2 regions of the Lysinibacillus sp. FSL K6-0232 genome follow, and region 1 is predicted to be linked to the other one. Evidence: a T-box and tRNA genes for the amino acid it is inferred to sense, from the RefSeq annotation. Region 1 holds a T-box; the other holds one or more tRNA genes.

The links. A T-box is a leader RNA that pairs with one kind of tRNA and senses whether it is charged. The one in region 1 lies ahead of cysS (cysteine--tRNA ligase), so its partner is inferred to be a tRNA-Cys.
Region 2: it has a tRNA-Cys gene. The T-box ahead of cysS (cysteine--tRNA ligase) is inferred to sense a tRNA for this amino acid. The anticodon was not compared.

Annotation. Positions count from the first base shown of each region.
Region 1 covers NZ_JBBOYW010000001.1:3,981,206-3,996,144, forward strand. The annotation lists gene rpoB (DNA-directed RNA polymerase subunit beta) at 1-726, opposite strand, end outside; gene MHB42_RS19705 (class I SAM-dependent methyltransferase) at 969-1,571, opposite strand; gene rplL (50S ribosomal protein L7/L12) at 1,650-2,012, opposite strand; gene rplJ (50S ribosomal protein L10) at 2,086-2,586, opposite strand; ribosomal protein L10 leader region at 2,619-2,764, opposite strand; gene rplA (50S ribosomal protein L1) at 2,814-3,512, opposite strand; gene rplK (50S ribosomal protein L11) at 3,629-4,054, opposite strand; gene nusG (transcription termination/antitermination protein NusG) at 4,283-4,816, opposite strand; gene secE (preprotein translocase subunit SecE) at 5,153-5,338, opposite strand; gene rpmG (50S ribosomal protein L33) at 5,387-5,533, opposite strand; gene sigH (RNA polymerase sporulation sigma factor SigH) at 5,611-6,258, opposite strand; gene MHB42_RS19750 (NYN domain-containing protein) at 6,327-6,839, opposite strand; gene rlmB (23S rRNA (guanosine(2251)-2'-O)-methyltransferase RlmB) at 6,842-7,594, opposite strand; gene MHB42_RS19760 (Mini-ribonuclease 3) at 7,594-8,013, opposite strand; gene cysS (cysteine--tRNA ligase) at 8,019-9,419, opposite strand; T-box leader at 9,628-9,846, opposite strand; gene gltX (glutamate--tRNA ligase) at 9,897-11,357, opposite strand; gene ispF (2-C-methyl-D-erythritol 2,4-cyclodiphosphate synthase) at 11,449-11,925, opposite strand; gene ispD (2-C-methyl-D-erythritol 4-phosphate cytidylyltransferase) at 12,153-12,848, opposite strand; gene MHB42_RS19785 (PIN/TRAM domain-containing protein) at 12,860-13,945, opposite strand; gene radA (DNA repair protein RadA) at 14,193-14,939, opposite strand, start outside.
Region 2 covers NZ_JBBOYW010000001.1:3,323,199-3,338,137, forward strand. The annotation lists gene MHB42_RS16300 (IS1182 family transposase) at 125-1,579, shown strand; gene MHB42_RS16305 (catalase) at 1,804-3,174, shown strand; tRNA gene MHB42_RS16310 (tRNA-Leu) at 3,508-3,589, opposite strand; tRNA gene MHB42_RS16315 (tRNA-Cys) at 3,637-3,710, opposite strand; tRNA gene MHB42_RS16320 (tRNA-Gly) at 3,719-3,793, opposite strand; tRNA gene MHB42_RS16325 (tRNA-Gln) at 3,800-3,874, opposite strand; tRNA gene MHB42_RS16330 (tRNA-His) at 3,884-3,959, opposite strand; tRNA gene MHB42_RS16335 (tRNA-His) at 3,993-4,068, opposite strand; tRNA gene MHB42_RS16340 (tRNA-Trp) at 4,081-4,154, opposite strand; tRNA gene MHB42_RS16345 (tRNA-Tyr) at 4,169-4,252, opposite strand; tRNA gene MHB42_RS16350 (tRNA-Thr) at 4,260-4,335, opposite strand; tRNA gene MHB42_RS16355 (tRNA-Phe) at 4,346-4,421, opposite strand; tRNA gene MHB42_RS16360 (tRNA-Asp) at 4,437-4,512, opposite strand; tRNA gene MHB42_RS16365 (tRNA-Met) at 4,540-4,614, opposite strand; tRNA gene MHB42_RS16370 (tRNA-Val) at 4,642-4,717, opposite strand; tRNA gene MHB42_RS16375 (tRNA-Glu) at 4,737-4,811, opposite strand; tRNA gene MHB42_RS16380 (tRNA-Ser) at 4,836-4,927, opposite strand; tRNA gene MHB42_RS16385 (tRNA-Asn) at 4,933-5,009, opposite strand; rRNA gene rrf (5S ribosomal RNA) at 5,026-5,141, opposite strand; rRNA gene MHB42_RS16395 (23S ribosomal RNA) at 5,259-8,187, opposite strand; rRNA gene MHB42_RS16400 (16S ribosomal RNA) at 8,550-10,100, opposite strand; gene MHB42_RS16405 (nucleotidyltransferase-like protein) at 10,458-11,345, opposite strand; gene MHB42_RS16410 (YgzB family protein) at 11,495-11,848, shown strand; gene perR (peroxide-responsive transcriptional repressor PerR) at 11,873-12,316, opposite strand; gene MHB42_RS16420 (D-2-hydroxyacid dehydrogenase) at 12,436-13,380, opposite strand; gene bcp (thioredoxin-dependent thiol peroxidase) at 13,377-13,853, opposite strand; gene MHB42_RS16430 (glutamate-1-semialdehyde 2,1-aminomutase) at 13,986-14,939, shown strand, end outside.

The sequences.
Region 1 (14,939 bases):
ACGCTCATAAATTTCTAAAAGTGCTTTTTCTGTACTTTCAGAGTTATCCTTTTCTAACGTATTACGTAAATATTCGTTATCACCAATAATATTGATAATCTCTTGGTCTGAGCCAAAGCCTAATGCACGAAGTAACACTGTTACAGGTAGCTTACGTGTACGATCAATACGTACATACACTACATCCTTAGCATCAGTTTCATACTCCAGCCATGCACCACGGTTTGGAATAACTGTAGCACCAAAACCTTTTTTACCGTTTTTATCAGTTTTATCATGGAAATATACACTCGGTGAACGAACTAATTGTGAAACAATAACACGTTCAGCACCGTTAATAATGAACGTACCCGTTTCTGTCATTAATGGGAAATCACCCATAAAGACATCTTGTTCTTTCACTTCGTCTGTTTCTTTGTTATAAAGACGCACTTTCACACGTAATGGAGCTGCGTAAGTAACATCTCGCTCTTTACATTCATCGACATCATATTTAGGCTCACCTAATGAATAATCGATGAATTCTAATGAAAGATTACCTGTAAAGTCCTCGATCGGCGAAATGTCACGGAACATTTCACGTAAACCTTCTTCAAGGAACCACTCGTAAGACGCCGTTTGAATCTCAATCAGATTTGGAAGCTCAAGCACCTCTTTAATACGCGCAAAGCTTCTACGCTGGCGGTGTTGTCCGTACTGAACTAGTTGACCTGTCAACTCATTCACCCCTCAATAAAGCGATATTAGGTCTTTGCAAAATCATACAAATAGTGTATGATTTCGAAAGACAAAAAGAAAACGAGTCTTCAAAAAGATCTCATTTTCGGTTAACTAAACTTATCTTGGCAAGTATACCCATATTAAAACCTTTCTATACAAAAAGGGCATACGACCTCAAAATAATATTTTTGCATTTTACCATACTACCATAGCCGAATTGTCAAGTCAATAAATTATACATATTTCATTTATTTTTTTGCACGTACTATCCAGTACCCTTTTTTCTTCTCCACAACATCGACTTCTGAAAATTTTTCTTCTAAGTAACTTACTGTCGATGGTGCTCCTTGCTTCTTCTGAATAACTACCCAAAGCTCACCAGATGACACTAAATAATCATAGGCTCCATCATAAAAACGGAAAATTGTTTCCTTCCCTGCACGAATTGGTGGATTCGTTAAGATAGCTGCAGCTTTTACACCTTTATCAACCATCGATAGGCCGTCACTCACAAATATTCGCACATTTTGAACACCGTTTACTTGCGCGTTTTTTTGCGAAAGCGCAACTGCACGTTCATTTATATCCATCATAAAAACGGTACGGTCTGGATTTGTTTTAGCAATCGATAATCCTATCGGCCCATATCCACAACCCACATCAAAAATTGCACCATCAATATTAGGCATTTGAAAAGTGTCAATTAAAACACGGGATCCAAAATCTACTTCGCTTTTACTAAATACACCTGCATCCGTTTCAAACGAAAACGTATGCCCTAGTAACTTGAATGTCCAGTGACGAGGTTTACTCTCAGTTTGAGGCTTACTTGTATAATAATGATCTGACATTTTCATGCCTCCTCAGAATGAAGAAAAAAGCCCGCCAAAATGACGAGCTTTCCTTTTGTAAAAAAAGTAATGGCGAGATTACTTAACTTCTACAGATGCGCCAACTTCTTCAAGCTTAGCTTTGATTTCTTCAGCTTCATCTTTAGAAATACCTTCTTTAAGAGCTTTAGGAGCGTTATCTACAACTTCTTTAGCTTCTTTAAGACCTAAACCAGTGATTTCACGAACCACTTTGATTACTTTAATTTTTTCTGCACCAGCAGATGCTAATACTACGTCGAACTCTGATTTTTCTTCAGCGCCGCCAGCAGCACCGCCAGCAACTACTGCTACAGGAGCTGCAGCTGTTACACCGAATTCTTCTTCGATAGCTTTTACTAAATCGTTTAATTCAAGAACTGTCATAGCTTTGATAGCTTCTAAGATTTGCTCTTTATTCATTATAATTTCCTCCTAATTGGATAATGTTTTATTTTTAGTGGATCATACCACAGAAGTTTCAGTACGTATTAAATTACGCACCTTGCTCTTCTTTTTGTTCTGCAACAGCTTTTGTTGCAAGTGCGAAGTTACGCACAGGAGCTTGAAGTACAGATAAAAGCATAGAAAGTAGACCTTCGCGTGATGGAAGTTCTGCAAGTGCTTTAACATCTTCAACAGAAGAAACCGTACCTTCAATAATACCAGCTTTAATTTCTAAAGCTTCGTTTTTCTTAGCGAACTCGTTGATGATTTTAGCAGGCGCTATAACATCTTCGTTTGAGAACGCAATTGCGTTAGGACCAACTAATACTTCATTGATTCCTTCAAGACCAGCAGCTTCAGCAGCACGACGAGTTAAAGTATTTTTGTAAACTTTGAACTCAACGCCAGCTTCACGAAGTTGTTTACGAAGCTCAGTTACTTGTGCAACATTAAGACCACGGTAATCCACAACTACTACAGAAGAAGCGTTTTGGAATTTCTCAGTAATCTCTTGAACTTGTACTTGTTTGTTTTCGATTGCTTTGCTCATGATGACACCTCCTATTAGAATGGGTCATTTATACCGACAAAAGAAAAGCCCCTGAGTCAAATAGACACAGAGGCTGAAAGTCATCATCTTTAAATAAGAATCTGAATTCCGATGTCCTCGGTAGGAACATTAAGTGACAAGTCACTCCTACTGTCTACGGTACAAATGGATAATTCACAACAGCAACTATAATATCACATACAATTACTGCCGTCAACATATATAAATTATTTTACTACTACGTTAGCAGCGTCAACTTTAACAGCTGGGCCCATTGTAGTTGTAATATTTACAGATTTCATGTAAGTACCTTTAGCTGCTGCAGGTTTTGCTTTTTGTACTACATCAAAAACAGCTAAGAAGTTCTCTACTAATTTTTCTGCTGGGAAAGAAACTTTACCGATAGGAGCGTGGATGATACCAGCTTTATCAGCACGGTATTCTACTTTACCAGCTTTGATTTCTTCGATAGCTTTTGTTACATCAAAAGTAACTGTGCCAGTTTTAGGGTTTGGCATTAAACCTTTAGGTCCTAATACACGACCAAGTTTACCAACTTCACCCATCATGTCAGGAGTTGCTACGATTACATCGAAATCGAACCAACCTTGTTGGATTTTTTGGATGTATTCTGCATCGCCTACATAATCAGCACCAGCTGCTTCTGCTTCTTTAAGTTTTTCACCTTTTGCGAATACTAATACGCGTTGAGTTTTACCAGTACCGTTTGGTAGCACTACTGCACCACGGATTTGTTGGTCGTTTTTACGAGTATCAATACCTAAACGGAAAGCAACTTCTACAGTAGCGTCAAAGTTTACTGTGCTAGTTTTTTGAGCAAGTTCGATTGCTTCTTGTGCACCATATAGTGCATTACGATCAATTAATTTTGCTGCATCTTGCAGTTTTTTACCTTTTTTAGCCATTATATATTTCCTCCTTGATTGTGGTTATAGCGGATTTTACCTCCCACGAATAAAGGTTGCGTGTTCATAAAGAAACTTCGCAACCTTCCAAAAAACAAAACATCAAGTAAATGGGATTAGTCTTCGATAACAATACCCATGCTTCGTGCAGTACCTTCAACCATTAACATAGCAGCTTCCACTGAAGCAGCGTTAAGGTCTGGCATTTTAGTTTCAGCGATTTCGCGAACTTTGTCACGTTTAACCGTTGCCACTTTTTTACGGTTTGGTTCACCTGATCCAGATTGGATACCAGCCGCTACTTTAAGTAGAACTGCTGCAGGTGGAGTTTTTGTAATGAAAGTGAAAGAACGATCTTCAAATACTGAAATTTCAACTGGAATAATAAGACCAGCTTGATCAGCAGTACGTGCGTTAAATTCTTTACAGAATCCCATGATGTTCACACCCGCTTGACCTAGTGCAGGACCAACCGGTGGAGCTGGGTTAGCTTTACCAGCAGGGATTTGAAGTTTTACAACTTTAATAACTTTTTTAGCCACGAGACACACCTCCTTAAGTCCGTGATGTGGTAATTGGGTTGCCCCTCCCACTCAATATCTGTCTGTCAGCTAATGCCGATAACATTAAAATTATCATTACAGACGTCATAGTAAAGTATGACAGTCTGACCTATGAAATGATAACACTTTTAAAATCTTTAAGCAAGTAGTAATTAACAAAATCTGCGAAATATCTACTAGCTGGCAATCATGCTTCTGTTACTAGAACTATAATTTTTGAATTTGTTCAAAGTCTAGTTCCATAATTGTTTCACGGCCAAACATATCGACTGTTACTTTTACTTTACCTTTTTCTGTATCAATCTCTTCAACACGACCTTGGAAATGAGCAAACGGCCCCTCTAATACTTCAACAGCCTCACCAACAGTAATATCCACTTCTACAACCTTATCCGTCATACCCATTTGCTGTAATAGACGATCTGCTTCTTCAGGAAGTAAAGGTGTTGGCTTCGCTCCTCCACCAGACGAACCGATAAAGCCTGTTACACCTGGTGTATTACGTACTACATACCAAGAATCATCAGTCATAATTAACTCTACTAACACATAACCTGGGAAAACTTTACGCATCATTGTACGTTTTTTCCCATCTTTCATTTCTGTTTCCTCATGCTCAGGAACAATTACACGAAAGATTTTGTCTTGCATGCCCATTGTTTCTACACGTTTCTCTAGGTTTGCCTTTACACGGTTTTCATACCCTGAATACGTATGAACAACATACCAATTTTTCTCCATAATCATTAGGACTTGTCGTCCGTCCCTCCCTTACAAATAAAAGTGAAAATGAATTGTGATATGCTAAGCGCACTCTTACCCTTTTCCACAAATATCTCATTTAAGATAAATTAATGATATATACCAAGTCTAGCATCGTCATCTCTTACTACGCCCATACTCTGTCCATAGCATCTTTATCCTAAACGAGAATAGATTACTGCCCTTCACTCCATTCATTTCACCTACCCATTTTAAAGAGGGGACTCACGGTTGAATGAAGATAAAACAAACGAAAAAACCCGTTATTGCATTGGACGGGCTATTTCAAGAATATTAACATCTATTTACTAAAATTTATAAATCTAAGTACCAGCGGAATAATGATGAAATACCTAGGTCAACTAGCACAAAAAACAGAGCCATAATGACAACAGTTGAAATTACAACGACTGTATATTTCGTTAGCTCTTTACTTTTTGGCCAGCTTGTTTTGCGCATTTCTGACATTACACTGCTTAAAAAGCCTTTGATCTTGCCCATTCTAGCCTAACCTCCAAATAATTATATCTGTCTATTTCCATATCATTCTTATAGTGTTTGTTTATGCACTGTATGTTTATTGCAATGCGTACAAAATTTCTTTAATTCAAGGCGTATAGTGGAACCTTCTTTAGCCTGAAATGTATAATTTCTTGATCCGCATTTTTCACAATTTAGCACGACTTTTTTTGCCATACAATCACCTTTTTCGGCACTTTATCTTTTTAAGACTAACACCTATATTTGTCAATGTCAATAAAGGCCTATATCCACTAAAACATTTCTTCAAGAACTAAATGTCGTTCTAATTTCCGCTTTACCCGCTGCAATGCATTATCGATAGATTTCACATGACGATTTAGTTTTGCAGAAATTTCATGATAGGATTGACCATCTAGATATAAGGCTAAAACTTGGAGCTCTAATTCACTTAAAATTTCACTCATCTTTTCTTCTAAGTACCCAAACTCTTCTCTATGAATCATTAATTCTTCTGGATCATCCATAATAGCGCCTGTTAATACATCCATTAGCGTTCGATCAGACTCTTCATCAAATATAGGCTTGTCTAAGGAGATATAGGAATTAAGTGGTATATGCTTTTGTCTAGTCGCTGTTTTAATAGCTGTAATAATTTGTCTTGTAATACATAGCTCTGCAAAAGCTCTAAAGGACGCCAGCTTATCTCCCTTAAAATCACGAATTGCTTTATATAAACCGATCATGCCCTCCTGTACAATATCTTCCTTATCTGCTCCGATTAAGAAATAGGACCTTGCTTTTGCTCTTACTAACAGACGGTATTTTGTAATTAAGTAATCCAACGCATCTGTATTACCTTGATGCACCATTTCAATAAGTTCTTCATCATTGAATCGTTCAAAATCTTGTGTCACTTGTACAATGCTATTTTTAAACATGGTATCACCTCAGTTACAACAGATAATTAGGAACAGTATAACGGAATTGGAAAATATGCGTCAATCAATCATTTCAAACCTCTTCGCCATTTTTCAAAAGCTAATGCAACATCTGGCTTTAATTCAATGCGAGAAGGTGGCTTGCTTTCATGTTTACGCTTTACATCATGCGAAATTTTATGTTGAATAATATTTGTTTCAATTTCTAGCTCTCTAGCTGACTTTCGTAGAGCACCATTACCAAAAATCACACTTTGCTCTGCCATATCAGATGTCGCTACATGAATTTGGACATTTCTTGCTTTTAGTTCTTGTGTCATTTTTTCAATGCGCTCATCTGCTGTTTCGTTTTTTCGAGTATAAATGACTTCTACATCATTTTCTATATAAGATTGCTCAATGCCTGGTACAAGATGTGCATCAAAAACAACAATTACACGCCAACCCATAGCTGCTTTATATTCAGCCATCAGTTCAATCAACCTTCTACGCGCATCCTCAAAATTAGCATCACGCAATGGTCGTAATTCTTTCCAAGACCCAATCATATTATAGCCATCAACAAGCAAAATGTTTTTCATTGTTACTCATTCGCTTCTTGACGCTTACGATACACTTCATACATTAAAAGTGCGGCAGCTACTGATGCGTTTAACGATGTAACATGCCCTATCATTGGTAAATGATATAAAAAATCACACTTCTCTTTTAATAAGCGCCCCATTCCTTTACCTTCACTACCGATAATAATCGCTAATGGTAATGTTGCATCCATTTTTCGATAGTCGACAGAGCCTTTTGCATCAGTACCAGCAATCCATATACCTCGTTCTTTTAATTCATCAACTGTTTGAGCAAGATTATTTACACGCACAACAGGAACATGTTCAATAGCACCTGTTGAAGCCTTTGCTACCACAGCCGTTAAGCTAACAGAACGGCGCTTCGGAATAATAATACCATGTACACCAATAGCATCAGCCGTTCTCATAATAGACCCTAGATTATGTGGGTCTTCAAGCTCATCTAAGATTAGGAAAAATGGGTCTTCCTGTTTTTTTGCCGCTGCTGCAAATAAATCCTCAAGCTCAGCATATTTATATGCAGCAACAGCAGCAACGATTCCTTGGTGATTAGCACTCGATAATTGATCAACTTTCTTTTTCGGCACAAATTGAACAACAATACCTCGTTCGCGTGCTAAATCTAGCAATTCATTGATACCAGATTTTTTCACGCCTTCTGCAATCCATACTTTATTCATATCGCGACCTGAACGAAGTGCTTCTAGCACTGGATTTTTACCAGCAATTATTTCGCCATTTTGTTCTACCATTATTTCAACACTCCTTTCGATTCCTCGACTATTTGAATAGCGTATGCAATAATTTCATAAACGCGTTCTAGTTCATTTAATAAATATAAATTCCCAAGTATCGCCTCAAAGCCTGAGCTATTACGATAAGTTTGAACATCTGTATTTTTTGGGACAGAGCCGGACTTAGCATTGCGTCCACGGCGGAACACAGCCAACTCCTCCTCTGTTAAATAATTTTCATCCATCATACGATGAACAACCATAGACTGTGCTTTTGCTGATACATAGTGAGTCGCTTCTCGATGAAGCGTATTTGGTTTAACTCGACCTGAGCGTAGCAAATGTTCGCGTACCTTCTGCTCCAATACGGCATCACCCATATAGGCTAATGCCAGTGCATTTAATTGCTTAATATCTTCATTACGAAGTTTATCCAACTTACTTACCCTCGTTTCCATCTAGTTCCTTGTCGTGTATCTTCTAAAATGATACCTTGTGCTTGCAAATGGTCACGAATCTCATCAGAACGGGCAAAATCACGGTTTTTACGTGCCTCTACGCGCTCTTGCAGTAATGCTTCAATTTCTTCGTCTAATAGCTCTTCCTCTTTTGCAAATTCAATACCTAAGACGTCACCCAGTACCTCAAAAGTTTCAATAAAGCTTTCCAATACTTTTTTGCAAGTATTTGTTTCATTCAAATAAATGTTAGCAATACGTGCTAGCTCAAATAATACTGAAATAGCATTAGCTGTATTAAAATCATCATCCATTGCCTCTTCAAAGAGCGCTTTTTGCTCAGCGATCTTGCTTAGCCATTCTTCTGAATGATCACCTAAGCTGACAGTAGTCGTTAGACGATGTTTAACATTGTTGTAGGCTGTACGAATTCGCTCTAAACCAGCCGCTGCTGCCTCCACCAAATCTTTTGCAAAATTAATCGGGTGGCGATAATGAACAGAAAGCATAAAGAAACGTAATACTTGTGGGTCAATCTGCTTACGAATATCATTCACTAAAATAAAATTCCCAAGAGATTTGGACATTTTTTCATTATCAATATTAATATAACCATTGTGCATCCAGTAGCGTGCAAATGTTTTATCATTATGTGCTTCCGATTGTGCAATTTCATTTTCATGGTGTGGAAAGGTTAAGTCTTGCCCGCCAGCATGAATATCAATCGTATCACCTAAATGCTCACGAGCCATGACAGAGCATTCAATATGCCAGCCAGGGCGACCAGCTCCCCAAGGGCTTTCCCAGCGAATTTCGTTTGGCTTAGCCGCTTTCCATAATGCAAAATCCAATGCATCATCTTTTTTCTCACCTGCTTCAATACGGGCACCAATTTTTAAATCATCCACTGATTGATGTGATAATTTACCATAACCATCAAATTTACGTGTACGGTAATAAACATCACCAGCAGATTCATAGGCATAACCTTTATCAATTAACACTTGAATGAATTCAATAATATCATCCATATGGTCTGTTACGCGTGGATGAACATCTGCCTTTTTGCAGCCTAATGCTGTGACATCTTCAAAATAGGCAGCAATAAAGCGCTCTGTTAATTCATGTACTTCCTCACCTAACTCATTTGCTGCTTTAATAATTTTATCATCTACATCCGTAAAATTTGATACAAACTTCACATCATAGCCTTTATATAAAAAATATCGACGTACTGTATCATAGACAATAACAGGGCGAGAATTTCCAATATGAATATAGTTATAGACAGTTGGACCGCAAACATACATTTTCACTTTGCCTTCTTCTAATGGTACAAAAGTTTCCTTTTGTCGTGTTAATGAGTTGAAAATTTGAATACTCATTGTGTTCCACTCTCCTTCTGTAAGCGTTCAATTGCTTCAGCAATGCGCTTCTCAAAAATATTTTAATGCTCTAGTCTTTCCCATTCTATCAGGAAAGCTGACAACTATAACATGGTGGCATTTCCCTACAAACAGCTTATCCGTTAACGTCTTAAGCCTTCTTGTATTTATAAAATAAAAAACGCCCCCATCATTCCCTAAAAGGAATGACAGAGACGCCTAATTTGCGTGGTTCCACTCTGATTGAAGGCAAAAGCCTTCCACTCTGGGCGTCCTTTAACGGGAACGACTCGATAAAGCCTACTACTTGTTCAGCCTTATGCTCAAAGGTGCATTTCAGTTTTGCCTAGGTTCAGACCACTTTCAGCCGGTGATGGTCCTCTCTTTAGAACATGCGCCACTTACTTCTCCTTCTCAACGCTTTTTCAATGTAAATACATTTTACAACGAACGAATAAATTGTCAATAAATTTCCCTTTATTGTGCAAATTTTTCAACGCGGTCAATTGTTTTCTCTTTACCAATTAAGCAAATTGCATTTGGTAGTTCTGGCCCATGCGTTTCTCCTGTTGTTACAACACGGATTGGCATAAATAAGTTTTTACCTTTATGACCCGTTGCTTTTTGAACAGCTTTAATAGCAGCTTTTACTGTATCTGGTGTAAATTCTTCTAATGCTTCAAGCTGTGTCTTAAAGGCTGTCATAACCTCAGGTACTTGTTCACCTGCTAAAACAGCTTTTGCTTCTTCATCATATTCAATCTGTTCTTTGAAGAATAGGCTAGATAATTCAATAATTTCAGCACCAAAGCTCATTTGATCGTGATAAAGAGCAATTAAATCTGTTGCCCATGCACGTTGCTCTGCAGTAAGCTCTTCAGGCAATAAACCTGCTTTTTGCAAATGTGGTAATGATAGTGCTACTACTTCTTCTAAAGGTAATTTTTTAATATATTGATTATTCATCCATGTCAGCTTTTGCTTATCGAACATAGATGGTGATTTTGATAAACGTTTTTCATCAAAGATTTTAATTAATTCCTCTCTTGAGAAAATTTCCTCTTCGCCTTCTGGTGACCAGCCAAGCAGTGCAAAGAAGTTAAACATTGCCTCAGGAAGATAACCTAAATCTTTATATTGTGTAACAAATTGAATAATCGATTCATCACGTTTTGATAGCTTTTTACGGTTTTCATTAACTATTAGTGTCATATGCCCGAAAGTTGGATATTCCCAACCAAATGCATCAAAAATCATCATTTGCTTTGGTGTATTCGATAAATGCTCCTCACCACGGAAAACATGGGAAATTTCCATAAAGTGATCATCCAATACAACAGCAAAGTTATAAGTTGGAATACCATTTGCTTTTACAAGTACCCAATCACCAACATCCTTCGATTCAAATACTACTTGTCCACGCACTAAATCTTCAAATTCATATGTTACGTTTTCTGGTACACGCATACGAATTGTATATGGCTCACCTGCTGCCTCTTTCGCTGCAACTTCCTCCGCTGATAAATGACGACATGTACCATCATAAGTAGGTGCTGCTACACCTCTAGCCTTTTGCTCTTCACGAGATGCCTCAAGCTTTTCTGAAGAACAGAAACATTTATAAGCTAAGCCTTGCTCCAATAATTTTTCAGCATGCTCTCTATAAATATCAAGACGTTCCATTTGACGGTAAGGTGCATAAGGTCCACCAATATCAATCGACTCATCATATTCAATACCTAGCCACTTTAGGTTTTCTAGCTGAGATGCTTCTCCACCCTCTACATTACGTTCAATATCTGTATCCTCAATACGTACAATAAATTTACCGTTATGATGTTTTGCATATAAATAATTGAATAATGCTGTACGCGCCCCACCAATATGTAAATAACCAGTTGGAGATGGTGCGTAACGAACACGAACTTCTTTCGTCATAATTAAAAGCCTCCTAAATTTTCGATCAACAAATTGACTTTGTTTATTTTACCATTCTGTTATAGGAAATAAAAGCAAGGTTCGTGCACATTTATTTCTTAATCAAAAGGATTGTTGCCATTGCTGCTATACCTTCCTCACGTCCAGTAAAGCCTAATTTTTCCGTTGTTGTCGCCTTGACATTTACTTGTGAGGGCTCTGCATGTAATAATTCCGCAATACGATTTTGCATTTGCCCGATATATGGAGCCATTTTAGGACGCTGCGCCATAATTGTACAATCTACATTACCTAGAACATAGCCTTTATCCTCAACAATTTGCCAAATATGTTCTAATAGTTTGGCTGAATCTGCATCCTTAAATGCAGGGTCTGTATCTGGAAAATGACGTCCAATATCTCCTTCTCCAATTGCTCCTAGCGCTGCATCCGTAACAGTATGTAATAAAACATCTGCATCAGAGTGCCCTACAAGCCCTTTTTCATGAGGAATTGTAATACCTCCAATAATTAACGGACGCCCCTCCTCAAATGCATGTACATCAAAACCTTGTCCAATTCGAAACATATGCTAGAGAAACTACTTTAGCAAAACAAATGGCGTAAATAAGCTACTCGTTTGCTTCAATCGTAGTTTCATTCACCTTCTTTCACTTTTATATTTATTCACTATTATACCCTCATATTTTAACATATTCCCTAGGAAATTGAGCTGATAGCAAATAGCCAACGTTTTTATATGCTGATAGACAAAATCTCATTAGCCAATGTTGCTAATGAGATTTTCTTCACCTATTATTTGTTTACTTCCAAAGCACGCTTACGCAAAATAGCCTCTCCAAAAAGTAAATCCTCTTGCGTTGTCATTTTGACATTTTCATAGCTACTTTCCACAATATGCACTGCATATCCTAGTCGTTCAACAAGCATTGCTTCGTCTGTACCAAGGAAGCCAACCTTTTCAGCAACATCCTCTGCCTCAACAATTAAATCGTATTGGAAAGCTTGTGGTGTTTGAATCATCCATAAACTATCACGATCCACAGTTTCCTCAATCACACCATCTCGAACCTTTTTCATTGTATCCTTTGCTCGCACACCTGCGATAGCTGCACCATATATGTGTGCGCTTTGAACAAGATTGGCAATAATATTATGTGTAATAAAAGGGCGTGCTGCATCATGGACAAGCACAATATCAACCTGCTCCATCTCCTTCATACAGGAATGCACGGAATGCTGTCGCTCCGCACCTCCATCAGGTAAGCCTTTAACCTTTGTAATACTATATTGCTGTAGCATTGCTTGAATATATGCACGCTCCTCTGGTTTCACAGCTAACCAAATACCTGTGCAACAAGGGTCCTGCTGAAACACCTCTAGCGTGTGTATAAGAATTGGCTTCTCTAAAAGCTTTAAAAATAATTTATTTTGTCCTGCTCCCATACGCTTGCCGCTGCCAGCTGCAGGTAAGACTACTTCATATTGCATACCTTCACATCCTAATCGTCCTTTGGCTTCGCAAATATCATTCGACCTGCTGATGTTTGCAGCACACTTGTTACTGTTACTGTAATTGCCTGTCCAATATAGCTACGTCCACCCTCCACAACAATCATCGTTCCATCATCTAAATAAGCAACGCCTTGATTGTGCTCTTTTCCATCTTTAATAACGACAACCTGCATATCCTCACCAGGAATAACTACAGGCTTTACAGCATTTGCTAAATCATTAATATTTAATACCTTCACATGATGTAATTCGCACACTTTATTAAGGTTAAAATCATTTGTAACGATTTGTGTATCATTGCCCATTTTTTTCGCCAGTCGTACTAGCTTTAAATCTACCTCTTGTACATCCTCAAAATCTTCATCTGTAATTTCAACCTTTGTCTTACGTTCATCCTGTAATTTTTTTAAAATATCTAAGCCACGACGACCTCTTGTGCGCTTTAATGTATCAGACGAATCCGCAATATGCTGTAGCTCTGTTAATACAAACTGAGGCACAACTAAAATACCCTCAATAAAGCCTGTTTCCGAAATATCTGCAATGCGACCATCGATAATAACGCTTGTATCTAGCAGTTTATAGCTGCCTTTCACTTCTGGCACTTCAGCCTCTTCAATAGCCTTTTTCTTTGTATTAGCGCCACGTAATGTAAAAAGCTGTATCAATTCATCTCTTTTTCTAAAACCTATGCGGAAGCCTAAATACCCTAATACAAATGATAAAATAAGCGGTATTATTTCTGTAATAAAAGGAATTTGTATACTGTCTATAGCAAAGCCTAAAAAATAAGCTACAATTAATCCAATGATTAAACCTAGTGTCCCAAATAATAAATCTCCAATTGGCACTTTAAATAGTACCTCTTCCATCCAGCCAATGAGCTTCACGAAATAATCAGAAAAGGCAAATGATAATGTAAATAACAAAAGTGCCCCTAATGCTACTGATACATAAGGATTATCTAGCCAAGGATTAGATGATAAATGAAGCAATTCGTATAATGGCGGTAAGAAAACAAGGCCTAATGCTCCTCCAATCAGTAAAAAGGCAATTTGCACAAATTTTTTCATAAGCTGTCACCTCCTATTGTTATTTAAGATTATACATAGTTTGTTGTAGAAAATCCTTTATAAGCTAAGCAAATTATCATTATTTTTAAACAATTAAAATACCTTTATGCAATTTGCCAAGCCCTATTTCAGGTAGATTCACAATACTATTTTCTAGGACGCTTAGTTCTTTACTGGAGTTTCCGATTTTATGGTCAAAAATGAAAGAAAATACATGTTAGAATAATATCCAACATGCATAATTTCTTTATAGCTCCCTAAAGCACATATTTAAAGCATCCTTTATCGTTTCGACGCCTACAATTTCAATGCCCTGTGGAAAATCCCACCCACCGATATTAGATGCTGGAATAAAGGCTCGTTTAAAGCCAAGCTTCGCCGCTTCAATAACACGCTGTTCAATACGCGAAACACGGCGCACCTCCCCTGTCAAACCTACCTCACCAATAAAACAATCTGTTGCTCTTACTGCTTGATCCTTAAAGCTAGATACAATGCTTGTTAATACAGCTAAATCAATAGCAGGCTCATCTAATTTCACACCGCCAGCAACTTTAATATATGCATCTTGGGCTTGTAGCATGAGCCCCATACGCTTTTCAAGCACTGCCATCAATAGCTGCACTCGATTCTGGTCTACCCCTGTTGCCATACGCTTAGGATAGTTAAAGCTTGTAGGTGTTACTAGAGATTGAATTTCAACAAGGATTGGTCGCGTTCCTTCCATTGAGGCAACAATCGTAGAGCCCGCTGCGCCTTGTGAACGCTCCTGCAAAAATAGCTCAGAAGGGTTGAGCACTTCCTTTAAACCACCTTGCAGCATTTCAAATATAGCAATTTCATTGGTCGAGCCAAAGCGGTTTTTTTGACTTCGTAAAATACGATGATTATGATGCCTTTCCCCTTCAAAATACAGCACTGTATCCACCATATGCTCCAAGATTCGCGGCCCTGCAATTTGCCCCTCCTTTGTCACATGTCCCACTAAAAAGAT
Region 2 (14,939 bases), 660 kb from region 1:
CCGCAGAAGTCGCCGCCTCCATTCCAATCAACTGGGACCACTTTCATCACTAGAAGGGTTTTCCTCTCGTATAATCTCACAAATTTCCTGTATAATTAAAGGACTAATAAAAGGTGGTGCGACCATGATTTCTAAACAGGAAACATTCAATTTAAGCCCGTACATGGCGTTGTACGATTTAATTATTCCAAAGGACAATATGCTTCGCCAAATCAATGAACTTGTGGATTTCTCATTTATTCTAGACGAACTAAAATCGAAATACTGTTTAGTTAATGGCCGTAACGCGATTCCACCGATTCGCATGTTTAAATATTTACTGTTAAAAGCGATTCATGACCTGTCGGATGCCGACCTTATCGAACGTTCAAAATTCGATATGTCCTTTAAATATTTTTTAGATATGGCACCAGAAGAGGAAGTGATCGACCCCAGTTCCCTGACAAAATTCCGTCGACTCCGTCTTCAAGATATGAATTTATTAGATTTACTGATTCAGAAAACTGTTGAAATTGCTTTAGAGAAAGGACTACTCCTTAGTAAAATGGTGATTGTCGACGCTACCCATACAAAAGCGCGATATAACCAGAAAACGCCCAAAGAATTTTTACAGGAAAAATCCAAAAATGTACGTAAAGCCGTGTATCAACTAGACGAAAACATGGTCGGAAAATTCCCTGAGAAGCCTGCGTCAAATGAAGTCACAGAAGAATTAGATTACTGTCGTCAAGTAGTTGAAGCAGTCGAAACACAATCAAAGGTTGCACAAATCCCGGCTGTGAAAGAAAAATTAAATGTTTTAAAAGAAGTGATAGATGATTATGAGAATCATTTAAGCTATTCAAATGATCCGGATGCACGTGTTGGCCATAAGTCAGCAGATTCTTCTTTCTTTGGTTTTAAAACGCATATTGCGATGAGTGATGAACGTATTATTACAGCAGCGGTTGTGACGACGGGTGAAAAAAGTGATGGGCACTATTTACAAGAGTTGGTAGAGAAAAGTAGAACTGCCGGCATGGAAATTGACACGGTGATTGGTGATGCCGCCTATTCCTGGAAAGAGAATTTAGTGTATGCAAAATCGGAGCAGTTTCAGTTAATTTCAAAGTTAAATCCAGTAATCACAAATGGCAGCGGACAACGGAAAATTGAATTTGATTATAACAAGGATGCGGGTATGTTTGTTTGTCCAGCGGGGCACATGGCAACTCACAAAAGACGTACGGGCAGGAAAACCCTGAATCAAAGTTTAACGTTTCATTTTGATATTGAAAAATGTAAAGTTTGCCCGATGCGAGAGGGCTGTTATAAGGAAGGGGCGAAAAGTAAAACGTATAGTGTAACGATTCAATCCGATACACATCAAGAACAAGCAGCATTCCAGGAAACAGCCGAATTCAAAGCACTTGCCAGCAAACGCTATAAAATCGAAGCGAAAAATAGTGAATTAAAGAACCCACACGGCTTTAAAACAGCAAAATCGGCGGGTTTATTTGGCATGGAAATTCAAGGAGCCACGACGATCTTTGCGGTCAATCTGAAACGGATACTCAAACTACTGAGTGAAAAAGAGTAGGAAAAAAGAAAGAAATAAGGCACCTTCCATTCAAAAACGAATGGAAAGTGCCTTATTTTTGTTTGAAAAACTAATTCATCGTAAAAAATGTAAGTTTTTCAGTGCCCTCGCTCCTATGCAGGCTTTTACTACGGTGACAATTGCTCGCTGTGTTGGGGGCACAGTCATAACAACCTACAACAATACATATACATTGGGAGAATATAGATATGGGAGGTAGAGGAATGGACGACAAGAACGCTCATGATCAGACGAACAATCAAAGTTGGCAAGGCGGCTCACATTCGTCGCGCTACTCGCAGACGGTAGGGGAGCGTGGTCCGATTCTGGAACAAGATACCATGCTACATGAAAAAAATGAAACCTTTATCCATGAAACAATTTTAGAGCGCCCCTTGCATGTGAAAGGCTTTGGAGCCTTTGGCTATTTCGAAACATTTAACTCGATGGCAGCCTATACAAAGCTTTGTTTTTTGCAGCAGCCAGGTCAGAAAGTTCCTGTTGCCGTCCGATTCTCACTGGCGGCAAGCAACAAGGGAACGCCAGACACTTCACGCAATGTGCGGGGCTTCTCGACTAAATTTTATACCGAGCAAGGTATCTTCGACTTAATATGCAACCATCTTCCCGTGTTTACGGTGCGTGACCCAATGCGGTTTGTAGAAACCGTCAGCGCCTTCAACCCATCGCCTGTCAACAACTTGATGGATCCCAATCGGTTCTGGAGCTTCTATGCGAACAATCCCGAGGCGACGCATTTCGTGCTGCAACTGTACTCCGATCTAGGGACGATCAAGAGCCTCCGCCACATTCCGGGTTACAGCGTAAGTACCTATGTTTGGAAGAATGAGCAGGGAGCTCGTACTTATGTAAAATACAACTGGATTCCGCTAGCCGGCGTGCAATATATCGATAGTCAGGAGGCAGCGCGACTTGCCTGCGAAAATCCAGATTACGCTGGTAAGGATCTCTATGACACAATTGCTCAAGGAGTACCAGTCGAATATGGGTTGTACGTACAGCTTATGAATCCACAAGACGAAGCCTCACTGCCATTCGATCCGCTAGACGATACAAAGGTATGGGATGCACAGCAGTACCCGCTGCTACCAGTCGGCAAGATGGTATTGAACCAAAATCCCAATAATTATAAAGAACAGGTGGAAAAGCTGGCCTTTTCCCCGTCTAATATGCTGGAGGGCGTCGAGTTTTCCTTCGATAGAGTGCTTCAAGGTCGTTCCAATATCTATACGGATTCACAACGTTATCGATTAGGACCGAATTTCCGTAGCATACCGATCAACCATCAGGCGAACTGGAAGCCATCAGACGAGGTAACGAGCAGCATGGGCAGCTATGTGGCAGGCCGGCTCGAACGCACTGCACCTCCAAAAGGTGATGATTTCACGCAGCCAGGGCAATTTTACAACTCGCTAGCGCCTGTGCTTCAGGAGCATTTAGTCCACAACATTGCCTCTGATCTTGGGGCTGCCTCTCCAAAGCTGCAACAGATTGTGTTAGGTTATCTAACCCAAGCAAGCCCAGAGCTGGGAGAACGTGTTGCCCGACAAATTGGGACTAAAGGAAAGAGGTAGTACCTGTCTAATCGTCAAACAATAGAGAAACCCAAACGTCCTGAAACAAAACGCTAGCCTTTCTCGAATTCCGACTGCCCTCCGTTTATAAAACTGAGGGCATATTTTTATACAATCAGCTACTTAAAAACATTTATCGAAGAAACCTACTACTTAAGCAACATATTCTAGTTTGCATACGAGTAACTCCCTTTCATACATATATTGAGCGTGAGTGGATGTTAAGCTTATCTATAGCATCTAGCATCTTCAGTCAATACCGTGAGTGTAATAAACAAAATAAAAAAAGTTCATCAGAGATAATCTCTAATGAACCATTATTAGTTAATTTGATACCGGTGGTCGGGGTCGAACCGACACTCCAGAAGGAACACGATTTTGAGTCGTGCGCGTCTGCCAATTCCGCCACACCGGCATAATAAAGATAAAAAAAATCGGATAATCCGATTAGCAGTAAAAATATGGAGGCGGCAACCGGATTTGAACCGGTGATAAGGGTGTTGCAGACCCGTGCCTTACCACTTGGCTATGCCGCCATCATATTTGGAGCGGAAGACGAGGTTCGAACTCGCGACCCCCACCTTGGCAAGGTGGTGTTCTACCACTGAACTACTTCCGCATAAAATGGCTGGGGTACTAGGATTCGAACCTAGGCATGACGGAATCAAAATCCGTTGCCTTACCGCTTGGCTATACCCCAACGTTAAAATGGGGCGACTGATGGGAATCGAACCCACGAATGTCGGAACCACAATCCGATGCGTTAACCACTTCGCCACAATCGCCATTATTATAATTGCTATTAATTTTATATTTGATGGGGCGACTGATGGGAATCGAACCCACGAATGCCGGAACCACAATCCGGTGCGTTAACCACTTCGCCACAATCGCCATAAAATTAATTGGCAGGGGCAGTAGGAATCGAACCCACACCAAAGGTTTTGGAGACCTCTATTCTACCGTTGAACTATGCCCCTATAATCAATAAAGCTGGTGGAGGGGGACGGATTCGAACCGCCGAACCCTAAGGAGCGGATTTACAGTCCGCCGCGTTTAGCCACTTCGCTACCCCTCCGGTAAGATGGTGCCGGCTATAGGAATCGAACCCACGACCTACTGATTACAAGTCAGTTGCTCTACCTGCTGAGCTAAACCGGCATAATAAATATGGTGGGTCAGGACGGAATCGAACCGCCGACACTTAGAGCTTCAATCTAATGCTCTACCAACTGAGCTACTGACCCACATGTTAAAATAAATGGCGGTCCCGACCGGGATCGAACCGGCGATCTCCTGCGTGACAGGCAGGCATGTTAACCGCTACACCACGGGACCATTTGATTGCTTTCATCCATAAAAAATTGGTTGCGGGGGCCGGATTTGAACCAACGACCTTCGGGTTATGAGCCCGACGAGCTACCACTGCTCCACCCCGCGACAATAATATGCATTTAGTAAAAATAATGGTGGAGGATGACGGGCTCGAACCGCCGACCCCCTGCTTGTAAGGCAGGTGCTCTCCCAGCTGAGCTAATCCTCCATCTGGGTATTAAATAAAATGGTGACCCCTACGGGATTCGAACCCGTGTTACCGCCGTGAAAGGGCGGTGTCTTAACCACTTGACCAAGGGGCCTTCGTTTGGAATAAATCAAAGTGCTGGCGGAGAGTAAGGGATTTGAACCCTTGAGACAGTGTTAACCGCCTACACGATTTCCAATCGTGCTCCTTCGGCCACTCGGACAACTCTCCAAGAATGGCTCCGAAGGCAGGACTCGAACCTGCGACAACCTGATTAACAGTCAGGTGCTACTACCAACTGAGCTACTTCGGAATAATTTTAATATACAGCCTAGCGACGTCCTACTCTCACAGGGGGAAGCCCCCAACTACCATCGGCGCGAAAGAGCTTAACTTCCGTGTTCGGGATGGGAACGGGTGTGACCTCTTTGCCATTATCACTAGACTATTTAAAAGACAAGATTTATTATAACAGGTTTTGTTATTATTGCAAGCTTTTTTTAAAACTTTCTTGTTCTTTCAAAACTGGATAAACGGTGCATTGAATTGCGTCAAACTGGTTTTGGTTAAGTCCTCGATCGATTAGTATTCGTCAGCTCCATGTGTCACCACACTTCCACCTCGAACCTATCTACCTCATCGTCTTTGAGGGATCTTACTTACTTGCGTAATGGGAAATCTCATCTTGAGGGGGGCTTCATGCTTAGATGCTTTCAGCACTTATCCCGTCCACACATAGCTACCCAGCGATGCCTTTGGCAAGACAACTGGTACACCAGCGGTGTGTCCATCCCGGTCCTCTCGTACTAAGGACAGCTCCTCTCAAATTTCCTACGCCCACGACGGATAGGGACCGAACTGTCTCACGACGTTCTGAACCCAGCTCGCGTACCGCTTTAATGGGCGAACAGCCCAACCCTTGGGACCGACTACAGCCCCAGGATGCGATGAGCCGACATCGAGGTGCCAAACCTCCCCGTCGATGTGGACTCTTGGGGGAGATAAGCCTGTTATCCCCGGGGTAGCTTTTATCCGTTGAGCGATGGCCCTTCCATGCGGAACCACCGGATCACTAAGCCCGTCTTTCGACCCTGCTCGACTTGTCGGTCTCGCAGTCAAGCTCCCTTGTGCCTTTACACTCTACGAATGATTTCCAACCATTCTGAGGGAACCTTTGGGCGCCTCCGTTACCTTTTAGGAGGCGACCGCCCCAGTCAAACTGTCCGCCTGACACTGTCTCCTGCCCCGCTAAGGGGCATGGGTTAGAATTTCAATACAACCAGGGTAGTATCCCACCGACGCCTCCTTCGAAGCTGGCGCTCCGAGATCTCTGGCTCCTACCTATCCTGTACAAGTTGTACCAAAATTCAATATCAGGCTACAGTAAAGCTCCACGGGGTCTTTCCGTCCTGTCGCGGGTAACCTGCATCTTCACAGGTACTATAATTTCACCGAGTCTCTCGTTGAGACAGTGCCCAGATCGTTACGCCTTTCGTGCGGGTCGGAACTTACCCGACAAGGAATTTCGCTACCTTAGGACCGTTATAGTTACGGCCGCCGTTTACTGGGGCTTCAATTCGTAGCTTCGCTTGCGCTAACCACTCCTCTTAACCTTCCAGCACCGGGCAGGCGTCAGCCCCTATACGTCACCTTACGGTTTTGCAGAGACCTGTGTTTTTGCTAAACAGTCGCCTGGGCCTATTCACTGCGGCTCTCTCGGGCTTTCACCCTAACAGAGCACCCCTTCTCCCGAAGTTACGGGGTCATTTTGCCGAGTTCCTTAACGAGAGTTCTCTCGCACACCTTAGGATTCTCTCCTCGACTACCTGTGTCGGTTTGCGGTACGGGCACCTCTCACCTCGATAGAGGCTTTTCTTGGCAGTGTGAAATCAGGAACTTCGTCCATACGGACTCGCCATCACAGCTTGGCGTTACAGTGTGCGGATTTGCCTACACACACGCCTTACTGCTTGGACGCGCATTTCCAACAGCGCGCTTACCCTATCCTCCTGCGTCCCCCCATTTCTCAAACGGTGAGGAGGTGGTACAGGAATATCAACCTGTTGTCCATCGCCTACGCCTATCGGCCTCGGCTTAGGTCCCGACTAACCCTGAGCGGACGAGCCTTCCTCAGGAAACCTTAGTCATACGGTGGACGGGATTCTCACCCGTCTTTCGCTACTCATACCGGCATTCTCACTTCTAAGCGCTCCACCAGTCCTTCCGGTCTGACTTCAACGCCCTTAGAACGCTCTCCTACCACTGACATCGTAGATGTCAATCCACAGCTTCGGTGAATCGTTTAGCCCCGATACATTTTCGGCGCAGCGTCACTCGACCAGTGAGCTATTACGCACTCTTTAAATGATGGCTGCTTCTAAGCCAACATCCTGGTTGTCTGTGCAACGCCACATCCTTTTCCACTTAACGATTACTTTGGGACCTTAGCTGGTGGTCTGGGCTGTTTCCCTTTTGACTACGGATCTTATCACTCGCAGTCTGACTCCCGTGTATAAATATCTGGCATTCGGAGTTTGTCTGAATTCGGTAAACCGGGATGGCCCCCTAGTCCAAACAGTGCTCTACCTCCAGTATTCTCATCACGAGGCTAGCCCTAAAGCTATTTCGGAGAGAACCAGCTATCTCCAAGTTCGATTGGAATTTCTCCGCTACCCACACCTCATCCCCGCACTTTTCAACGTGCGTGGGTTCGGGCCTCCAGTAAGTGTTACCTTACCTTCACCCTGGACATGGGTAGATCACCTGGTTTCGGGTCTACGACCACGTACTACTTCGCCCTATTCAGACTCGCTTTCGCTGCGGCTCCGCCTTCTACAGCTTAACCTTGCACGTAATCGTAACTCGCCGGTTCATTCTACAAAAGGCACGCTATCACCCATGAACGGGCTCTAACTACTTGTAGGCACACGGTTTCAGGTTCTCTTTCACTCCCCTCCCGGGGTGCTTTTCACCTTTCCCTCACGGTACTGGTTCACTATCGGTCACTAGGTAGTATTTAGCCTTGGGAGATGGTCCTCCCGGATTCCGACGGAATTTCACGTGTTCCGCCGTACTCAGGATCCACTCAGGAGAGAACGAACTTTCGACTACAGGGCTATTACCTGCTCTGGCGGACCTTTCCAAGTCGCTTCATCTAACTCGCTCTTTTGTAACTCCGTATAGAGTGTCCTACAACCCCAAGAGGCAAGCCTCTTGGTTTGGGCTCTTCCCGTTTCGCTCGCCGCTACTCAGGGAATCGATTTTTCTTTCTCTTCCTCCAGGTACTTAGATGTTTCAGTTCCCTGGGTCTGCCTTCAAGACGCTATGTATTCACGTCAAGATACTACGCCATTAAACGTAGTGGGTTCCCCCATTCGGAAATCTCCGGATCAAAGCTCACTTACAGCTCCCCGAAGCATATCGGTGTTAGTGCCGTCCTTCTTCGGCTCCTAGTGCCAAGGCATTCGCCGTGCGCCCTTAATAACTTAACCGTCGGCTTTCGATATACGTCGTTATCCAGCGTCAGCTTCATTCGCTCGCTCAGTCACGTACAGAGGTACGCTCCTTTACTCACTCAATCGCTTCCTTGTCTAACTCGTATCTCAAAACCCTTAAATTATTAAGCCTAAAAAACTTAAAAAATAAATGTGTTTGTTACAATTTCAATGTCGTTTTATCCAGTTTTCAAAGAACAAAGCTACTACCTGCTTCTACTTCTTCGCAGCTTTGCGACGAAAGCGTAGCGACAGGAGCGCATATATGAAGTCTTTCATTCAGAAGAATGAACCTTCAAAACTGAACAGCAAAACGTAATCGTACAAACCCAAGGTTTGTATTCCGAAAATATCCTTAGAAAGGAGGTGATCCAGCCGCACCTTCCGATACGGCTACCTTGTTACGACTTCACCCCAATCATCTATCCCACCTTCGGCGGCTGGCTCCAAAAGGTTACCTCACCGACTTCGGGTGTTACAAACTCTCGTGGTGTGACGGGCGGTGTGTACAAGGCCCGGGAACGTATTCACCGCGGCATGCTGATCCGCGATTACTAGCGATTCCGGCTTCATGTAGGCGAGTTGCAGCCTACAATCCGAACTGAGAACGACTTTATCGGATTAGCTCCCTCTCGCGAGTTGGCAACCGTTTGTATCGTCCATTGTAGCACGTGTGTAGCCCAGGTCATAAGGGGCATGATGATTTGACGTCATCCCCACCTTCCTCCGGTTTGTCACCGGCAGTCACCTTAGAGTGCCCAACTAAATGATGGCAACTAAGATCAAGGGTTGCGCTCGTTGCGGGACTTAACCCAACATCTCACGACACGAGCTGACGACAACCATGCACCACCTGTCACCGTTGCCCCCGAAGGGGAAACTATATCTCTACAGTGGTCAACGGGATGTCAAGACCTGGTAAGGTTCTTCGCGTTGCTTCGAATTAAACCACATGCTCCACCGCTTGTGCGGGCCCCCGTCAATTCCTTTGAGTTTCAGTCTTGCGACCGTACTCCCCAGGCGGAGTGCTTAATGCGTTAGCTGCAGCACTAAGGGGCGGAAACCCCCTAACACTTAGCACTCATCGTTTACGGCGTGGACTACCAGGGTATCTAATCCTGTTTGCTCCCCACGCTTTCGCGCCTCAGCGTCAGTTACAGACCAGAAAGTCGCCTTCGCCACTGGTGTTCCTCCAAATCTCTACGCATTTCACCGCTACACTTGGAATTCCACTTTCCTCTTCTGCACTCAAGTCCCCCAGTTTCCAATGACCCTCCACGGTTGAGCCGTGGGCTTTCACATCAGACTTAAAGGACCGCCTGCGCGCGCTTTACGCCCAATAATTCCGGACAACGCTTGCCACCTACGTATTACCGCGGCTGCTGGCACGTAGTTAGCCGTGGCTTTCTAATAAGGTACCGTCAAGGTACAGCCAGTTACTACTGTACTTGTTCTTCCCTTACAACAGAGTTTTACGATCCGAAAACCTTCTTCACTCACGCGGCGTTGCTCCATCAGGCTTTCGCCCATTGTGGAAGATTCCCTACTGCTGCCTCCCGTAGGAGTCTGGGCCGTGTCTCAGTCCCAGTGTGGCCGATCACCCTCTCAGGTCGGCTACGCATCGTCGCCTTGGTGAGCCGTTACCTCACCAACTAGCTAATGCGCCGCGGGTCCATCCTGTAGCGATAGCAGAACCATCTTTCAACTCAAAAACATGTGTTTCCAAGTATCATTCGGTATTAGCCCCGGTTTCCCGGAGTTATCCCCAACTACAGGGTAGGTTACCCACGTGTTACTCACCCGTCCGCCGCTAACGTCAGAGGAGCAAGCTCCTCCTCTGTTCGCTCGACTTGCATGTATTAGGCACGCCGCCAGCGTTCGTCCTGAGCCAGGATCAAACTCTCCATAAAAAGAAATTTGATTTGCTCAAATTGTTTTGCTGGCATCTCATCTTCATTCGATGTCCAAATTTATTTCGTTCACTTACCAAAGTAAGCTACTAAAATTTATTGATTACGTTTTGCTTGTTCAGTTTTCAAGGTTCATATTTTGCTTCAGTCGTTTTTCAGCGACTTCTTCATATTAACATTTCACTCAAATCATGTCAATCACTTTTTTTAAAAAAGTTATTTGCATTTTATTATTGAGTTTTCCGTTATGTCTTAGCGACAATTAATATAATACAATACCAAGATAGTATTCGTCAACTATTTTTCTAAAAAAATATCGAGGCATTTTTTTATACCTCGATTACAAGCATACTACAATCATTGCCCTATTTCTAGAGCATCTTTATTTACCTTGTAGTGACGATGAAAAATCATATCATTTTTCGCAACAACTGGTTCTACTTGAATATAGCCTTTATCCACCAAATACTCTACAAACACTTCTAAATCTACTGAATAATTTACAAGCTCATGATGATCATGTAGCTCTTGAATTGACCATGTTTCCTTCGATTGCATAACCTCTAGTATATGTTGTGCACCATCTCTTGTGCGAGAGTGAATTAAAAACTCACTTGCTAAAAATAATAGCTCTAGTCGCTTTTCAATTGGTTCATTACTCGTTATAAGCTCCTCGTACAGCTTATAGATCGCTGGCTCAATTTTTTTTACCTGTGCCCAAACAGTTACTTCTGGATAAAGTCCACTATCAATGATTGATAAACGCCCTAAATGATGTAAGGAATCAACTACATGATTATAAGCATCTAAGTAGCTTCCTTTATCAAAGTATTCTTTCCCCTCTAAATAACGTCGAATAAGCTTTGAGAATTGAATACCTGTTTTTATTTTACGACCATTGAAAGGGAATTCCTGTAACTCTATTTTTAACTTATGCAAAAATTCATTGCGATCAAATAATACTCTGCCAAAGAATATCCAATCGACTACCTTCTTATTAGAACCAATGAGTAACCATTTTCTTATCAATTTCTCCGTAACAGTATGTAGAGCGACTTTATTTCCTTCATATAAGTAATGTTTCGAAAAAACTGGCTGCTCTGCTTCTTTTACAATAATCAGCAAAACTGTATCGAATGTATCTGTAACATTACTTTGCTCTTCACGCTTTTCCACTAAAATAACGCCTAACGTATTCGACTGACTTGCACGCTCTTGATAGATTGGACGCAATACTTGTTCCACGCTCAGCCCTCCTTTATTTCTTTAGCTCCCTGTGTTCCGTTAAAAATTCGACATACTCTAAAAGTATTCCTGCTTTCATCCATCTCAAAGCTAAAATACTTTGTCCTTATATGTTATAGTAGATTTTAGATTGGGAGGCAAGATGAAAAATGAAACCTTATAAAAGTAAAATTAATAAAATTCGTTCATTCGCATTAGCGTTAATCTTCATCGGCTTTGTTGTGATGTATGGGGGCATTTTCTTTAAAAATAGCCCAATACTCGTGCTAATTTTCATGACATTAGGGGTACTATGCATTATTGGTAGTACAGTTGTTTACGCTTGGATTGGCTTGCTATCAACAAGAGCTGTGCAAGTTGAGTGCCCTAATTGTCATAAACATACAAAAGTTTTAGGTCGCGTAGATATGTGCATGTACTGCAATGAACCGTTAACGCTTGATCCTACTCTCGAAGGTAAAGAGTTTGACCAATCCTATAATAATAAAACAAAAAAATCCTAGCCCTTTTTTAGGAGCTAGGATTTTTTATTGTACCTTAGCAATAGCACCTTTACATGATGGACAAGTGCCGTATATCTCTAAACGATGCGAATGCACATCAAAGCCTGTAACCTGTGATGCAAATTGCTCAATTTCGTCGAGTCCAGGATAATGGAAATCAACAATCTTACCGCAACATTCACAGATCATATGGTAATGATCATTTGTTACAAAATCAAAGCGGCTTGAGGCATCTCCATAAGTAAGCTCTTTTACAAGACCTACCTCACGAAATACACGTAGGTTGTTATAAACAGTTGCTACACTCATATTAGGAAACTTTCCTTCAAGTGCTTTATAAATTTCATCGGCAGTAGGATGTGCCATTGATTGAATCAAATATTCCAAAATAGCATGACGTTGAGGGGTAATACGTACACCAGTTGTTTTTAACGTGTCAAGTGCATCTTGTAAATGCGTTGCAGACATCGTCATGCACCTCTTCCATAAGTATTATTAATTTATAATTGTTATAAATAGTGTATCGAATTCCCCCTGCTTCGTCAACAATCATACATTTCTTCTTCCCACTCAATCTTAAAAATTTCTTAGTATCCTCTTGATAAATCCATGACATTTTCTAAATCGGTTTCTCCCTTTAACCATTTAGCTAAGCTTGGTTTAAAAATCTCTAAACTGCGCTCCACATAACGAGATGAATGGCTTGATATATGTGGGGATACAACAACATTTGGGAATGTCCATAATGGATGATCCGCTGGCAAAGGTTCTTCCTCAAAAACATCTAACACAGCATAGCCAATTTCTTCCGCCTGAATAGCTTGAATCAATACCTTTTCATCAACTAAGTTACCTCGGCCAAAATTCATAAAAATAGCATTGTTTTTCATAGCTACAAAATGCTCTTCTTTTAATAAATGTGTCGTTCCCTCTGTTTTCGGTAGTACCGAAATAACAATATCCGCACTTGGCAATGCTTCGATTAATTGTACAAAGCTAACCATTTTATCCATATAAGGCGCTTCTTTACCGGAACGATTACAGCCCACTGTTGCTACACCAAAGGCTTGCAATAAGCGACCAACCTCTGAACCAATCGCACCTGGTCCTAAAATAAGCGCTGTGCTATCACGTAATTCTGTTTGTTTTGCTTTTTTTGACCATTCACTCATTTTTTGTTGCTCATATATCCAAGGCAATGCACGCTTAATAGCTAAAATATGTGCTAGCATCGATTCTGCCATTGGTGTTTTATGAATACCACGAACATTCGATACTAAAATTCCTCGCTCCATAATGGCTTGCGCAGGCATTTTTTCAATGCCTGCGGATGCTACAAAAATCCACTTTAAGTTAGTTGCATATTGGATATTATTTTCTGTTAAATCTTCACCATATGTAACTAACACATCTGCTTTAGCTAGCTCTTCATTCGATAAACCATTTTCAAAAATAAAGTCCACCTGTGGAAATTGTGCTAGCAATGGCTCACGTAAATCAGGTCTTGGTTCAAACGTAAAATAAATTCTCATGTTGTCGCCTCCTGCTCTGCTAAATAAGCATACACTTCTTCAATATGATTTTTCACGCGTACTTTGCGCCAAGCTTTCTCTAGCTTTCCTTCCGGATCAATCAAAAATGTTGAGCGCTCAACCCCCATAAATTCACGTCCATACATTTTCTTGAGCACCCAGACACCATAAGCTTCAGCCACCTTATGATCCTCATCTACCAACAATGAAAATGGTAGCTTATGCTTATCAATAAACTTTGTATGTTTGTTAGCATCATCTGGACTTACGCCGAGAATAACAGCATTCAACTGGCTGAAATCCTCAAATTTATCACGAAAATCACATGCCTCTGTTGTACAGCCTGGTGTCATATCCTTTGGATAAAAATATAAAATCACATATTGTCCTATGAAATCTGCTAAATGCACTAACTCCCCTTTTTCATTTATTAAAGAAAAGTCTGGTGCTTTTTGTCCTTCTATTACAGTCATGTTCATCTCCTCCTTTGTAGGTTCTATTTTACTCTAAGTCATAAATCAAGTCATATCTCTTCATTTTTTTTGGATTTCTTACACTGATAGGTCTACAATAGATAGCAGATAAAATTTTAGGAGGCAATACTTATGAATCATGCAAAATCCGAAGCACTACATGCAGAGGCACTACAACATATCGTTGGTGGGGTAAACAGCCCCTCACGTTCATATAAGGCAGTAGGTGGCGGTTCTCCTGTGGCAATGGCTCGCGGGAAAGGCGCTTATTTTTGGGATGTAGATGGCAATCGTTATATTGACTATCTTGCAGCATATGGACCTCTTGTAACTGGACATGGTCATCCACATATCGCCAAAGCAATTGCACATGCAGCCGAAAATGGTACATTGTTTGGAACACCAACTGAATATGAAGTGACATTTGCTAAAATGCTGAAAGAGGCAATTCCCTCAATGGATAAAGTGCGCTTTAACAACTCAGGTACAGAGGCTGTTATGACAACTATTCGTGTTGCGCGTGCCTATACAGGACGTACGAAAATTATGAAATTTGCGGGCTGCTACCATGGGCACTTTGATTTAGTATTAGTAGCTGCGGGCTCTGGACCTGCTACATTAGGAACACCAGATTCAGCAGGTGTTACAACTTCTACTGCGGAAGAAGTAATTACTGTGCCTTTCAATAATCCTGAAGCCTTTATAGAGGCAATGGATACATGGGGAGAGCAAATTGCGGCGATCCTAATAGAGCCAATTGTAGGGAACTTTGGTATTGTTGAGCCAAAGCTAGGCTTCCTAGAGCTTGTTCATGCGACTGCAAAGGAAAAAGGTGCTTTAACAATTTACGATGAGGTGATTACAGCATTCCGCTTCCATTATGGCGGTGCTCAAAATTTACTTGGCCTAACACCTGACCTGACAGCACTTGGAAAAGTTATTGGTGGCGGGTTGCCAATCGGTGCATATGGCGGTCGTAAAGATATTATGGAAACAGTTGCTCCACTCGGTCCAGCATACCAAGCCGGGACAATGGCTGGAAACCCTGCATCTATGCAAGCTGGTATCGCCTGCCTTGAAGTGCTA